2 regions of the Streptomyces sp. NBC_00878 genome follow, and region 1 is predicted to be linked to the other one. Evidence: riboswitches for the same ligand, from Rfam matches in the RefSeq annotation. Region 1 holds a riboswitch; the other holds the start of a gene.

Region 1 (3,169 bases):
TCAGTGGCCCCGGGTGCCGTGTCGACAAAGGCACCCAGGTTCACCGAGCCGAGGTTGCAGACCGCCGTCTCCCCGTCGTCCGTGACCTCCAGGATCTCCGTGCAGAGGTTGGAGGAGTGGACCGTGTGGCCGGGCAGCGCGGTCTGGTTGGCCGTGCGGTTGGCGGCGTCCTTGAAGGTCATCCAGCCGTTGCCGGTCTGCGCGAGGGTGCGCATCATGCGGCCGTACAGGTCGCGGGCCGGGATCGTCTTCTTGGCGAGGCCCTGCTCCTCCGCCTTGCGGTACGCGGCGTCGAACTCCTCGCCCCACAGGTCGACCAGCTCGGGCACGTCCGACGGCGAGAACAGCGACCACACGCGGTCCTCGTTCACCCGGCGCATGAACTCGTCCGGGATCCAGTGCGCGAGGTTCAGGTTGTGCGTACGCCGGGCGTCCTCACCGGTGTTGTCGCGCAGCTCCAGGAACTCCTCGATGTCGGAGTGCCAGGTCTCCAGGTAGACCGCGGCGGCGCCCTTGCGCCGGCCACCCTGGTTCACGGCGGCCACCGAGGCGTCGAGGGTCTTCAGGAACGGCACGATGCCGTTGGAGTGCCCGTTCGTCCCGCGGATCAGGGAACCGCGGGAGCGGACACGGGAGTACGCGATGCCGATGCCGCCCGCGTGCTTGGAGAGCCGGGCCACCTGGTGGTAGCGGTCGTAGATGGAGTCCAGCTCGTCCAGCGGGGAGTCGAGGAGGTAGCAGGACGACATCTGGGGGTGCCGCGTACCGGAGTTGAAGAGGGTGGGGGAGGACGGCAGGTAGTCGAGGCGGCTCATCAGCCCGTAGAGCGCGGCGACTTCGTCGACGGACCTCGTCCGCGCTTCCGGGTCGGGCCCGGTGTCCTCGGCGAGACCGGACGCCACCCGGAGCATGAAGTGCTGGGGCGTCTCGATCACCTGGCGGGTGATCGGGTGCCGCAGGAGGTAGCGGCTGTGCAGCGTGCGCAGGCCGAAGTAGCCGAAGCGGTCGTCGCCTTCGAGGTCGATCAGCGCGTCCAGGCGGGCCGCGTGGGTCCGTACGAACTCGGCGGTGCGGTCGGCGATCAGGCCCTCGCGATGCCCGACCGCGACGGACTCGGAGAAGGACCGGACCCCCTGCGAGGCGGCCTCCGCGGCGATGCTGATCGTCAGCAGGCGGGCGGCCAGCTTCGAGTACACGGGGTCCTCGGAGATGAGGCCCGCGGCCGCCTCCGTGGCCAACTCGCGCAGCTCCGCGGTGACCCCGGCGGCTCCGACGGAGGACCGGCCGCGCAGCGCGGCGGCGGCGACCCTGCCGGGATCGGCGTCGGGGAGGTCGGCGGTGAGGTCGGTCAGGGTCCGCAGCAACACGGCTCCCGGTCCGTCGGCCTCGGCCCTGTCCTGCTGGTTCAGGGGCGCATTCGCTGAGACCGGATCGGCTGGCGCGATGGTCACGTGGGGCTCTCCCTCGCTCGGCACGGGGCCTGCGGGGAGAGGGGTTCGGGGCACACGGGGGTACACGCTCTGCGCAGCGGTACGCCGCGTCCACCGGCCCACTCCGCGAGGCCCGGACGTCATGGCACCCGGGCCGGACGGCCTGGGCACGCTGTCGGCAGGTCCTCGGACTGGCCGTGCGCACAGCTCTCCACTGGGGACAGACATGCACAAGTACACCGTTGCGGGACAGTTCCGGATTCGCACCGGATTCCCCTGCGGCGACAGCGAGCATGAGCATACATCTTGTGCCGGGCTGGGGAAGCACCCCCACATGTTGTGTCGTGTCGGCTTCGGAGGGTGTATCGGAACGTGTCAGAGCGTCAACTCGTACGTGAGCAGCATGATGTCGTCGAGGTCCGGGATCGGGTTCCAGTCGCGGTCGGGGGCGCGGGTGAAGCCGAGGCGTCCGTAGATGCGGTGGGCGCTGTGCATGGTGCGCTGGGTGGACAGCACGACGCGTACGCAGCCGTCCGTGGCCCGGGCGCGGGCGACACAGGCACGGACGAGGGCCTCGCCGACTCCGCGCCCGCGGGCCGCCTTCGCGACCGCCAGCATCCGTATCTCGGCCTCGCCGTCGCGCGCGATGTCGGCCATGGGCCCGCCGGAGGGGACGAAGGTCACGCCGCCGACAACCCGCTCACCGGCCCCTGCCCCCGCCCCTGCCTCCGCCCCCATCACGGCTACCAGTACGTCGGCGGCCTCGGCCCGCTTCGCCACGTCCCGCAGCTCGCCCAGATACTCGTCGCTCTCCCCGAAGTCGAGCAGCCCGTCTCCGAGATAGGCCTGCGCGGTGATCTCGCCGACCGACTCGTACTCCTCGGGTCTCGCCTGCCTGATCACGATGTCCATGCTGTGCAGTGTGCCGGAGGGGTACGACAACGGGCCGCCGGGTTTCTCCCGCACCCGCCGGTGCCGGGGACGGCCGAAGGCGGGCTCAGGCCACGGACGGCCACTGCGGGAGGGTCGTGACGAAGTCCTTGGTGAAGTCGCGTGGGCCCGCGCCGAGGGCCACGCGGCCCGTGTGGCGGGTGCGGGCGGTCAGGGCGGGCGACTCGGTGTAGTAGTTCCGTTGGGCGGCCGAGGGGACGAACACGGTCTGGCCGCGGGTGAGTTCGCTGGCGCACTCGACGACGACGGCTCCCTCCGCGAGCGTCACGAACGACTCGTCGGCGCACACGCCCACGGCGAGCGGATCGTGCAACGGGCAGGAGTCGCCTCCGCCGTGGCGGCGGTAGGAGTCGATGTAGACCCCCAGGAGCCGGGCCGCGAGGGCCGCGCCAGGGCCCGCCGCCTCCAGCGCGGCGAGGTCGGCGAGGCCGAAGAGCCAGCGGTGCGAGGCGTCCAGGTCGACCATGGTGAACGGGATGCCGGACGAGAGGACCACCTCGGCCGCGTCCGGGTCCGCCCAGATGTTGAACTCGGCGACCGGGGTGATGTTGCCGGGCACCCGGGCGGTGCCGCCCATGAACACGAACTTCTTGACGCGGTGGGCGAAGTCCGGGTCCTCCAGGAGTGCCACGGCCACATTGGTGAGCGGGCCGGTGGCGCACACGGTCAACTCGCCCTCGTGCTCCCGGGAGAGCCGCAGCAGCGCCTGTGCGGAGGACTCCGGCAGGTGTGCGGCGGTCGAGTCGGGCAGTGTCTCGTGGCCGAGGCCGGCGGGGCCGTGGAAGTGG
Region 2 (3,169 bases), 6.6 Mb from region 1:
ACAGGTTCGCGATGGGGACGGTGTAGTCGTACAGGAACGTCCAGTTGCTGCGGTCCGAACTGCGGGCGAAGCCGATGGTGGTGCTGGTGTCCTGCCAGGTGTGCGTGGTGTAGGTGATGTAGTAGTAGCCGTCGGTGTGCTTGAAAACGCTGGCGTCGCGGATGCGGCCCGCGGGCGGTGTGTACGCGGACGCCTTGAGGAGCCGGAAGTCCGTCGCGTCGTCGGACTGGTAGACGTTCACCGTGCCGTCGTTGCTGTTGAGGAACGGCACGATCGTGTAGCGGGTGGCCGATCCGGGAGGCGGCGCGGCCGCGGAGGCCGTGCCGAACAGGCCGGGCACACCGCCCATGACGAGCGCCGAGGCCGGCAGCGCGGCCATCGCCCGCAGCAGGCTTCGACGTGACGGCGCGAAGGGGTGGACGGCGCCGGTCGCGTCCGGGGAGACGACGGGTCTGTGGGAGTTGTCTGGCGTGATCATGTGCGGCTCTCCTCGTTCGGACTGTGCTGCTGGTGCTGCCGAGCGGAGTCCCAAGTGCGCACGAATTCACTGAGGTTGGGGCGTGCGCACACGCTCTGACGGGTCGACATATCGAACGTAGTTCGGCAAACCGGTCAGAACGTAGAGTGCGGCCGTGAGCACGTCAATAACTTCGACACACTCAGCCCCTTCTTGGCCGAGGCGGGGATGCGGGCTCGGGCGGAGTGGTGCCGTGCCGTCAGGCGGGCGTCCGCCGAGGCCTCACTCGCCGAGCGCCCGTCCGACCCGCACATTCCAGCGCCCGGCCCGCCCGCTGAACTCCGTCACGGTCAACGGCGGCACATCGACGCGCCAGAACGCCGATTCCGGTGCCCCGAGTGCCCGCACCACCCCGGCCCGTACGATCTCCGGCTCGACGACGGCGACGATCCGCACCGAGCCCGCTCCCGAACCCGGTGCTGAGCCCGAAGCCGAGCCTGGGCCCGAGCCGAGGGCCGGATCCGCCGCCGTCTCCAGCCACTTCGCCACTCGCTCGCACAACCCGCTCACCGACTCGCCGCCGTGCGGGGCGGACGACGGGTCCGCCAGCCAGCGCCCCACGGCCTCCGGTTCGTCGGCGCTCACCTCGGCGAGGGTCGCCCCGCGCCAGCGGCCCACGTCCAGGCCGGCCAGTTCCGGCTCGATGACGGCGGCGGCCACGGAGGCGATGGTGTCGGTGTCGAGCCCGAGCGCCGCGGCCGTCTCCCGGCAGCGAACCGTGGGTGAGACCAGAACCCGGTCGGCGGTGGGCAACGAGCCCGCGGCGGCCCCGGCGAGCCGCAGCCCGGCCGCGTCGACGGAACATCCGTCGTCGAAGCGCGCCTCCCGCAACGCCGAGTTCATCGCTGGTGAGATCAACATCACTCGGCTGGTCATCGGCCCGCCCTCGCGTTCCCCACGTGCTCAACACCCCTGTCCGTACCGGGAATTGGGGGCGTGACCAGGACACCGGCGCGCGCTCCGGGGCCCATGCGCCCTTGGCCGCGCCTCCGCTTCGCGGTACCTTCTCGTCGATATTGACGACGGTACGACGGAAGCCGGTGAGAATCCGGCACGGTCGCGCCACTGTAAGCCCCGCACCAGCCGCCTCCCGCCCGGGAGGTGAAGGTCGAGCGAAGTCAGACCCGTGGCCGTCGTCCTGTGCACCACCGAGATGGGACGCGAGTTCCCCCAGGAGGTCCTGCCATGGCGCAGTCCGCCGTCGCTCAGCCGACCGTAACCACCCCCGACGTACCCGCAAAGCTGCCGATCGGCGCCATCGCCCCCTGGGCGGTCTTCCTCGGCATCCTGATGCTGGTGCTGCTGTACTTCGTCGGCGCCGAACAGGGCGCCACCTCCGTGGTCTCCGGCGAAGGCGTGCACGAGTGGGTGCACGACGCCCGCCACCTGCTCGGCTTCCCCTGCCACTGACGGCGACAAAGAACCGACAGGACAACTCAATGAACTCCGTCACCGTCAGAAATCTCCTGGTGCGCGGCATGCTCGCGGGTCTCGCCGCGGGTGTGCTCGCCCTGGTCGTCGCCTACTTCCTGGGCGAACCGCGTGTGGACGAGGCCATCGCCTTCGAGGAAGCCCACGCCCACGGACACGGCGGGGAGGAACTCGTCACCCGTGGGATGCAGTCCACCGGCGGCCTGTCCACCGGCGTCCTCGTCTACGGGGTCGCGTTCGGCGGCATCGCCGCCCTCGCCTACTGCTTCGCCCTCGGCAGGATCGGCCGCTTCGGGCCGCGCGCCAGCGCGCTGCTGCTGGCAGCCGCCGGTCTGGTCGCGGTCTACCTGGTGCCGTTCCTCAAGTACCCGGCGAACCCGCCCGCCGTCGGCGACCCCGACACCCTCAACCAGCGCACCGCGCTGTTCCTCCTCATGATCGTGCTCAGCGTGCTGCTGGCCGTCGCCGCGGTGATCCTCGGCCAACGCCTCGCACCGCGCCTGGGCAACTGGAACGCCACCCTCGCGGCGGGCGCGTTCTTCGTCCTGGTCATCGGCCTGGCGTACGCGTTCCTGCCGTCCTTCAACGAGGCGCCGGAGGGCTTCCCCGCCACCCTGCTGTGGCAGTACCGGCTGGCGACCCTGGCCATCCAGGTGGCCCTGTGGACCGCGTACGGCCTGGTCTTCGGGCTGCTCGCGGAGCGCCTGCTGGCTCCCGAGCCGGCCGGGGCCGACAAGGAGAAGGCGCCCGAGAGCCGGGCAACTCCCGTCGCGCACTGATCCGTCGCGCACTGCCCGTTGGCACGCGAAGGGGCCCCTGGAGAACCATCCCGGGGCCCCTTCGTATGTGTGCGTGCGGCAGGTGCGTACGTCGTCGGCATTCCCTATTTCTGGAACACGTTCTACGGTGTGCGCCGTCAGGTCCGGGTGGCCGAACGCGTGGGTCAGTGGGAGCCAGGAGGCGCCGTGCATCTCGAATACACGCCGGAGCAGCAGCGGTCGCGCACCGAACTGCGCGCCTACTTCGCCGAGTTGGTCCCAAACGACATGCACGCTCGCTATGGCGCCCCGGCGGCGCAGAAGCGCTTCTACCGCGACACCATCCGCCGGCTCGGCCGCGACGGGTGGCTCGGCGTGGGCTGGCCGAAGGAGTACGGCGGACGCGGTCTGACCCCGATGGAACAGTTCATCTTCTTCGACGAGGCCGCCCAGGCCGGCGTAC

The links. Region 1 has a riboswitch for cobalamin ahead of OHA11_RS14670 (ribonucleoside-diphosphate reductase subunit alpha). Riboswitches for the same ligand answer to the same signal wherever they lie in the genome.
Region 2: it holds a riboswitch for cobalamin, as region 1 does, so the genes downstream of both, OHA11_RS44290 (CbtB-domain containing protein) here and OHA11_RS14670 (ribonucleoside-diphosphate reductase subunit alpha) in region 1, are expected to answer to the same signal.

Annotation. Positions count from the first base shown of each region.
Region 1 is NZ_JAPEOK010000001.1:3,541,181-3,544,349, reverse strand. It holds gene OHA11_RS14670 (ribonucleoside-diphosphate reductase subunit alpha) at 1-1,451, opposite strand, end outside; cobalamin riboswitch at 1,590-1,761, opposite strand; gene OHA11_RS14665 (GNAT family N-acetyltransferase) at 1,806-2,342, opposite strand; gene OHA11_RS14660 (nucleoside hydrolase) at 2,428-3,169, opposite strand, start outside.
Region 2 is NZ_JAPEOK010000001.1:10,156,205-10,159,373, forward strand. It holds gene OHA11_RS44280 (AbfB domain-containing protein) at 1-379, opposite strand, end outside; gene OHA11_RS44285 (histidine phosphatase family protein) at 740-1,393, opposite strand; cobalamin riboswitch at 1,504-1,641, shown strand; gene OHA11_RS44290 (CbtB-domain containing protein) at 1,703-1,927, shown strand; gene OHA11_RS44295 (CbtA family protein) at 1,957-2,727, shown strand; gene OHA11_RS44300 (acyl-CoA dehydrogenase family protein) at 2,914-3,169, shown strand, end outside.